2 regions of the Paenibacillus sp. J22P143 genome follow, and region 2 is predicted to be linked to the other one. Evidence: riboswitches for the same ligand, from Rfam matches in the RefSeq annotation. Region 2 holds a riboswitch; the other holds the start of a gene.
The links. Region 2 has a riboswitch for thiamine pyrophosphate ahead of thiC (phosphomethylpyrimidine synthase ThiC). Riboswitches for the same ligand answer to the same signal wherever they lie in the genome.

Region 1: linked by a shared signal. The riboswitch ahead of AC58PQ_RS20225 (ECF transporter S component) and the one ahead of thiC (phosphomethylpyrimidine synthase ThiC) in region 2 are both predicted to bind thiamine pyrophosphate.

The regions. Positions count from the first base shown of each region.
Region 1 is NZ_JCAUAQ010000017.1:2,277-6,571, forward strand. Features, by position in the region: gene AC58PQ_RS20215 (energy-coupling factor transporter transmembrane component T family protein) at 1-142, opposite strand, end outside; gene AC58PQ_RS20220 (ABC transporter ATP-binding protein) at 133-1,629, opposite strand; gene AC58PQ_RS20225 (ECF transporter S component) at 1,635-2,231, opposite strand; TPP riboswitch at 2,369-2,478, opposite strand; gene AC58PQ_RS20230 (DUF3105 domain-containing protein) at 2,658-3,353, shown strand; gene AC58PQ_RS20235 (helix-turn-helix transcriptional regulator) at 3,354-4,136, opposite strand; gene pyk (pyruvate kinase) at 4,263-4,295, shown strand, end outside.
Region 2 is NZ_JCAUAQ010000002.1:232,752-237,046, forward strand. Features, by position in the region: gene AC58PQ_RS04815 (alpha/beta hydrolase) at 1-227, shown strand, start outside; gene bioC (malonyl-ACP O-methyltransferase BioC) at 190-1,059, shown strand; gene thiC (phosphomethylpyrimidine synthase ThiC) at 1,124-2,899, opposite strand; TPP riboswitch at 2,991-3,100, opposite strand; gene AC58PQ_RS04830 (AbrB/MazE/SpoVT family DNA-binding domain-containing protein) at 3,152-3,388, opposite strand; gene AC58PQ_RS04835 (GNAT family N-acetyltransferase) at 3,600-4,295, shown strand, end outside.

The DNA.
Region 1 (4,295 bases), on a different contig from region 2:
ATGCCCCGATCGTCAGGAACAGCATCATGTTAATGTTATGTGTGAAGACGACAACGATGAATAGCAGAATCGACAAGACGAGCTTCACACCTGGATTCACCCGATGCAGCCACGTTTCGCGAAAGCTGAATGTTAGTTGCATAGCAGCGGCTCACCCCCTGTGACGACAGGCACTAGGACTGCGGGCGCGCTTTCTGTCACGCGCCCCGCCTCGACTTGCCAGACGCGCGTAGCCCAGCGCTGGACGATCTCGTGATCGTGGGTAACCATCACGATCACGGTCCCGCTGGCGCGCAGCCGCTCCAGCTGCTCGAGCATGCGCAGCGTGCCATGCGCATCGAGCCCGAAGGTGGGCTCATCCAGCAGCAGGAGGCGCGGCCCGCGAACCATCGCGGACGCCACGCTGAGCCTGCGCTTCTGGCCCATCGAGAGCTGGAACGGGTGCCGCTCGCGCAGCGCAAGCAGGTCGTACTCCCGGAGCAGCAGCTCGGCCGCTGCCGACTGCCCGTTCCTCGGCTGACCCTCTGGCAAGCCATAGGTCAGCTCTTCCTCCACGGAGTTCGTGACGAATTGGAACTCCGGGTTCTGGAACACAAAGCCGACTTGCTCCGCAAGCTGCTCGACTTTGTTGCCCTTCACTCCCGCGATCACACAGCTTCCGCGGGTCGGAATGAGCCGCATGATCGCGAGGAGGAGCGAGCTTTTGCCAGCGCCGTTGGCACCGACAACGGTGATCCAGTCGCCAGGATATACATGAAAGTTATCCACAGAGGTCCTGATCTGCCCGCTGCGAAGTCCGACGAAATCCTGGAAGACCATGACGGGCTCTATGGACTGTACGCTATGTTGGAAGGTTCTCTGGTCATCCACCCTCGCATCCGCATACAGGTTCTCCTTGGCATAATCCTCCCACACCTCGGGATACCAAATCCCGTATTCCCTGATTTGTTCCTTGTACGTCTCGAACATGGCATGCGGTGGCCCATCCGCCAAAACCCCACCCTCAGGTGTCAGGATGATCAGACGGTCGAGAAGATCCAGCATGCCGCTAATTTTGTGCTCCACGATGAGGAGGGTTTTATCCCCGCTAATCGACCGGATCGTGTCCCACACCTGCTTCGTGCCCTCGTCATCCAGCAGCGCCGTAGGCTCATCGAGGAAGATCACCTCTGGCTCTAACGCCAGTACGCTAGCAATCGCTAGTCGCTGCTTCATCCCTTGAGACAGCGTACTAATCAGTGTGTGAGCATCTGGTAAATGAAGGCCGACCAAGTCCAAATAATGCTGAATACGCGCAGGCATTTCTTCGCGCGGCACTTCCTGATTTTCCAATACGAACGCGATCTCTTCGTCGATATAGGGCATACAAAACTGCGTATCAGGATCCTGAAACACATACCCCCATCGTCTAGGTCTGCGAATCTCATCCGCTTTGAGCGGAAGCTCGATCATGTCAGGGACAATTCCGCTCAGCACCTGAAGCAGGGTAGATTTGCCGCATCCGCTAGGTCCCAGAAGCAGCACCTTCTCACCAGGCCGGGTGGAAAAGGAAACCCCCTGAAAGATCAGGGGGGCGTCGTCGCCGGGATATTTTAACCGTAGATTCGTAACGCTCATTCCTTCGCTCATCTCGTTTACCCCAGTACGTCGTAATCTTTTTTGGAAACGGGGCGAATCAGATTCAGTACACCTGTACGAGACAATGCATCCGTCAAATAGTACGCGAACACGCCAGCGATCAAAGCACTGCCTAGTAGTCGCAAGCTAACGAACAAAACGTAATTCCATAAAGTGAGTTGCTCGATATAGCCATAGTAAGTATCCACAAATAAGGACATGATCGCTGAAGCAAAGGCTGCGAGAATGGTTACCCCCACGGTTGTACGACGGTAGCGGAATAAAGCAAACGCCAGCTCCGCACCAAGTCCTTGAAGTAAACCAAACACGAGCGTTGCCACTCCCCAATGGCCGCCATATAGTGCCTCAATCGTTGCAGCCGCCACTTCTGCCAACAGGGCAACCCCTGGCTTACGAATGACGAGAAAAGCGAATGTCGCCGCCATGAACCACATCCCGTAGCTTAACTGTTCTGCATGCAAACCTAGTGGCTTCAATAGATCATAGAACGGTCCCCAAATCCGATAAATTACACCGAACACCGCTGAAATAACAATCGTGATCAAAATATCAGTCAGCTTCAACCCTTTTTTACTTACTTCTTGCTGCGCCATCTTCTACTCGACTCCTTTTCCCCAATCCATATTTGTCAATGAGATAGGCGAACACGCCAACCTAAGATACATGGTCTCCTTCGTCCCTAAGGACAAAAAAAGCCCGCCGGATTAACGGTAGGCTTGAACATTTGTGCAAAAAAAGCACATCAGGTCTCTACGCTGGCATTATCCAGATCAGATTAACGGTCAGTGGCATAGGGCCACTATCTCAGCCTGACTTCATCAAGCACCCGTGTTGCTATTCATTTGGCTTAACTGTAGCGGATTAGCCGCTTTTTGGCAATCCTTTTTTCCCAAAAGTTTCGTCGTAGTAGTTGACTTCTACCCCAAAGTAAAACTACAATTTGTAGTGTCTTCATTATTTTTCAATAACGGAGCCTATCCAGGATGGATCATTCCACGATGCAGAAGGGGACTGAAACAATGACAATGTTGCTTTATATCGGACTAGCCATACTCATTGCTGCTATGATTGGCTACGTGCTGACAGCAAGAATGAACAAAGATAGCAGCTCTCGGTTGAAAAAGGCCGAAAAGCAAGCCCTGAAAAAGAAGCATAAAACCTGGCTCCTTATTTCACATGCCCTACTTATTATCGCGATTGGCAGTATAGGTACTTCACTCATTCAAAGCTCAGCCAGCAAGTATAGTCTAGATCAGCTTAATTACCATGCCAACATTCAGGTCACAACAGATAAAGATTACGGACGCGATCACAAGGATGGCACCTTGATGTACGAGATGAAAATCCCTACCTCCGGCACACATAGCCCTCACGATTTGAAGTTCGGATTCTATAAGGAGAGACCTGGTTACGAGTTGCTTGTCCACAATCTGGAGCATGGCGATATCATCATTCATTATCATCCAGATGCACCGAAAGAGCTGGTCGATCAGATCGAATATTTGACTCATTTCAAGACGGCTGGTGCTGGTGTTCTCGCCGTTCCCAATGTGGATGTGCCTGCCGATCAAGAAGTCGTTATAACGGCATGGACGAAAACAATGCCACTCGCCAAATTCGATGAAGCTAGTGTTGGTACGTTTATTCACGACAATATCAACAAAGGTCCTGAGCAAATTCCGGCTAACGTACGTCTTGGCGGCGGAACGATGTAGTTATTTACGAATGGTTTCACGATCTGAAACTAGCTCGGTTGGTACTAAACCCGTAATTCTTCGGAATACGCGATAAAAATAAGAAGGATCGTTATAGCCGATGAACTCGGCTATTTCGGTTACCGTCAGAGCGGAATGCCGCAGCATGTAGACGGCTGTTTTGATCCTCGTAACGTGAACGAATTCACTGATCGTTTGACCTGTAACTTGGCGAAAAAGGGATGCTGCATAATTCGGAGATCGGTTAATGCTAGCGCCTAGCTCATCCTTGGTTACATGTTCGCGGTAATGATTCTGAATATACCCCTTCATTTGTTCCACGAGTAGTGCGGTTGTCGAGGTTGTGGCCGCTTGATCCCACTCCCGCTGGAGGTACACAAACAACTCTTGCCAGTGCGCTTCGCATAGCGCCTGGTAATAGGGCTGTTTGTCTTGCCACCCTCTGTGGATCAGTCGCAGCCGGTCGGCAATGATATCGAATTTCCCCGTCTGCCGGCAGGCAGGGGACGTTAGATGAAGCAGCGGGAAGACGTCCGAGGCTGTTCGTGCATCGAACTGCAGCACAAATTTCTCATGAATTTTGGTGGGCACACTTCGACCATAGTAGGGGGTATGGCTTGGAATGAGCAGCCATTGCCCTTTCTCTAGCACTTGTTTTTTCTCGCGAATCCAGTACACACAGCGGCCATAGATCACGAAAATAAGTGTCCAATCGGATCGAATATTCGGCTGTTCCTCGTTCCATGTACTGCTTTTATCATAGTGGAAGCCTGTTAGCTGCATAGGGGTCACGCCTCCCTTTTATCGTACTATATTACACATATCATACTATAGTTCATAGAAACTCGCATCAATAAGGCATATAATGAAGCCAACTACTCTCTTACATGCGAAAGGAAGTCCTTCACGATGCGTAAAACAAAAATCATTTGTACGATGGGT
Region 2 (4,295 bases):
AGTTGCCGACTCTCACTTGTCCTGTGCTGATCGTTCATGGAACTGCAGATCAGATTTGCCCTTACGGCGCTGCACGAGAGCTTGCAGCCCAATTGCCGGATGCGGAGTTAGTTGCAATTCCTAATCGTGGGCATGCTCCGTTTATGGAAAGAGAGGCTGACATAGCTGATAAAATGAGGAGTTGGTGGCATGAACGCGAAGAAAACCGCTATTCGTCGTCAGTTTAACCGTAGCTCCAAGGGGTTGTATGATCATCATGCCCATGTGCAGCGAAGCATGGCTGAGAGGCTGGCACAATCTCTGCGGGATGTCCACGCAGATGAGTTCAACATACTTGAGATCGGCTGCGGCACGGGAGCTCTTACCGAAATTTTGTTGAACAAGTGGTCGTCATCCGTGTCGATTACTGCACTTGATATCGCACCAGAGATGATCAAAGTAGCTGAACAGCGAGTGCGATCAAGTAGATGGAACGAGATAGATGCCGTATACGGCCTTTCGTCTCGATTACGATTTTTGGTTGGGGATGTTGAAACGTGGGCGCATGATGCTCCAACAGCTTCATTTGATCTCATCGTCTCTAACGCCTGTTTCCAATGGCTGAATCATCCAAGGCAAACGCTAGGGCATCTTCGGCGGATTATTCGTCCTGGAGGCAGGCTGGTGTTCACCACTTTCGGACCCGATACGTTCTATGAATTGCACGAGTCATTTCAAGAAGTATATCGAGCAATCGGTATAGAACCGCAGCGGCATGGGCTGTCTTTACAATCGAGAGCGCAGTGGAAGGAATGGCTTTTAGAAGCGGGATTTTCACATATCCAAGACGAGCATTCGATCCAAAAAGAAATGTATGCGTCTGTAAGAGAATTTCTTTACTCCGTAAAAGCAATGGGAGCTAGCACGTCAGAAGCCATTGCATGGCATGGTCTCAGCAAACGACGTCTGTTCGCCAAGATGTATGAAGTATACGAGGAAAAGTTCGGTATACAGGGGGGCGTTGTTGCGAGTTACGAGCTTCTTATGTTCGAAGCGGAGGCGGATGAGTGGAAAGGATAATTCCTTCTAATAGATGAAGATTCACTGAAAGGAAAAGAGGGTTGCCGCAGCAACCCTCTTTTGTTTACGTATAAATTTTGTGACCCGCTTTCTTAAAAGCCTCCGACTTTTCACTCATGCCTTGTTCAATGGCTTGCGCATCCTCAATGCCTTGTAGTTTGGCGTAGTCTCGGATATCTTGGGAAATCCGCATGGAGCAGAACTTAGGACCGCACATCGAACAAAAATGAGCGATCTTGGCACCTTCTGCAGGCAGTGTCTCATCATGATACGCTATGGCTCTTTCTGGATCCAAGGATAAGTTGAATTGATCATGCCACCGGAATTCGAAACGTGCCTTAGATAACGCATTATCGCGATCCATGGCGCCTTTATGACCTTTGGCTAAATCAGCGGCATGAGCAGCAATTTTATAGGTGATAACCCCTTCACGAACGTCATTTTTATTGGGCAAGCCCAAATGCTCTTTGGGAGTTACATAGCACAGCATGGCTGTACCAAACCAGCCTATCATCGCTGCTCCAATGGCAGAAGTGATATGGTCATAGCCTGGCGCAATATCCGTAGTAAGCGGTCCTAATGTGTAAAAAGGAGCTTCATCACAGATTTCAAGTTGTTTATCCATATTTTCCTTGATTAAATGCATGGGTACGTGACCAGGGCCTTCTACCATGACTTGCACGTCATGCTTCCAGGCGATTTTGGTGAGTTCACCTAACGTTTCTAATTCTGCAAACTGGGCTTCATCATTCGCATCTGCAATAGATCCTGGGCGTAAACCGTCGCCTAATGAAAAGGATACATCATAGGCTTTCATGATTTCACAGATCTCTTCAAAATGTGTATACAGGAAGTTTTCCTGATGGTGGGCGAGACACCAGGCTGCCATAATAGAGCCGCCTCGTGAAACAATACCTGTTACTCGTTTAGCCGTAAGAGGAACATAACGCAGCAGAACACCAGCATGAATGGTAAAGTAATCGACGCCTTGCTCAGCTTGTTCAATAAGCGTGTCTCGGTACACTTCCCATGTCAAATCTTCTGCTTTGCCATTCACTTTCTCTAGTGCTTGATAAATAGGTACGGTACCAATAGGAACAGGGGAGTTACGAATAATCCATTCTCGGGTGGTATGAATGTTTTTACCCGTAGAGAGATCCATAATATTATCAGCGCCCCAGCGAGTAGCCCATCTCATTTTTTCCACTTCTTCTTCAATGGAGGACGATACAGCAGAATTTCCTATATTCGCATTGATTTTCACGAGAAAGTTACGTCCAATAATCATAGGCTCACTCTCAGGGTGATTAATATTTGCGGGGATAATCGCTCTGCCGCGAGCGACCTCGTCCCTCACAAATTCCGGAGATACATTTTCGCGAATCGCGATATATTCCATTTCGGACGTGATGATACCTTGACGTGCATAATGCATCTGGGTTACATTACGACCATTTTTCGCTCGCATAGGGTGACGATGTAAACCGGGAAAAACCTCAGCAACGTGCTCGCCCTTGGAATATCCGTTATCTTCCGGTTTAATCGTTCTTCCTTCATACAGTTCAACATCGCTGCGTTCTAAAATCCAATTCAAACGATTAGGTGGAATTCCTTCACGAATATCCGTTTGGATCTCCTCGTCTGTATATGCGCCGCTCGTGTCGTACACACGCAGAGGGGCGTTTTCCTGTTCTCCGTAAGCACCTGTTGTAGGACTCAATGTGATTTCACGCATAGGAACTCGGATGTCCTTTCGCGAGCCCTCGACATACACTTTTTTGCTTCCCGGAAAAGAGGAGATTGAAGAAGAGACGTTTTCTTTACTTGTTTCCATTGACATTTTCCCATGCCTCCTATAATTGATTGTGATCAAGCGGAGGATTCATGCTGCGAAAAAAGACCGCATCTCTAATAGAGGCGGTCTCCTGGTATACAAAGAGATCTTGTGTTCCTCCGCTGGCATTATCCAGATCAGGTTTAACGGTCGATAGTTGTAACTATCCTCTCAGCCTGGTCTCACCAAGCTCCCGTGACTATGCACTTAGGTATTTAATTTACACGTTAATTCCAAATTATGCAAATGTTATTTTGTTTAGGTAATCTCATCAATACATTTGCTGCAAACGAGCTTCCCTTTGAAATAGGACATGTCCTCAAAATTACCACAGAACACACAAGCAGGCATATACTTCTTAAGTGTAATACGCTCTGGATCTACATAGACCTCGATCGCATCACCGATCTCAATATGAAGTGTACGTCGAAGCTCAATAGGCAAAACAATACGTCCCAGCTCGTCTACTTTTCTTACGATTCCCGTTGATTTCATATACATTTACCCCCCTTTATTTCATGAACGAATGAAAGGCATCTCCAAGTTACAAGGCATCATAATGTGTATATACATCTATTCCACATATGCACTCAAATTCCTTTTATTTACTTCTTCTGTTTTAAGAATGTTGATAATATTCGGGTTGTATGGATTGCTTTGAATTCTACATGTTAGAATGGAAGCAAATAGACAAATGGGAGGCCCTATGGATCAAATCAGATTATTGAAGCAGGATGAATTGAAGGACAGTCTTGCGTTGTCGGAGTTTGCTTTTCAATTTGCTATGTTGCCGGAGGAGCGGGAAGACCGGTTGGCTGTGATGAAGTCCGAACAGATCTGGGGATATTTCGTGGAGGATCGGCTAGCAGCGAAATTAATGATTCTGGAGTTGAAAACGTGGATTAACGGCAAAGCATTGGGGATGGGCGGCATTGCTTCTGTTGCGACATGGCCAGAATATCGTCGTCAGGGAATGGTCGGCCAACTGTTGTCACAATCGCTGAAATCGATGAAAGAGTCCGGGCAGGTCGTATCGTTCCTAGCGCCGTTTGCCTTTGCGTTTTATCGCAAATACGGCTGGGAAGCCTATATTGATTACATGCGTTATGAAATTGCCGCAAACCAGTTACCCAAGCCGGAGGTTGCAGAAGGTAGCACGCTGAGACGGATCGAAGCGGAAGCGGCGGTGCTGAATCCGATCTATGAGGCGTATGCGAAACGCTTTAACGGAATGCTCGTTCGGACCGAAGCATGGTGGAGTAATAGAGTTTTCAAGCCTAAGAAAGGGATCGTAACCCTGTACTTGAATCCTGCTGGTGAGCCGGAAGGCTACATCATATATCAGGTAAAGGAAAGGATACTCACCGTACATGAGTTGGTTGCACTAAGTGAGGACGCCAAT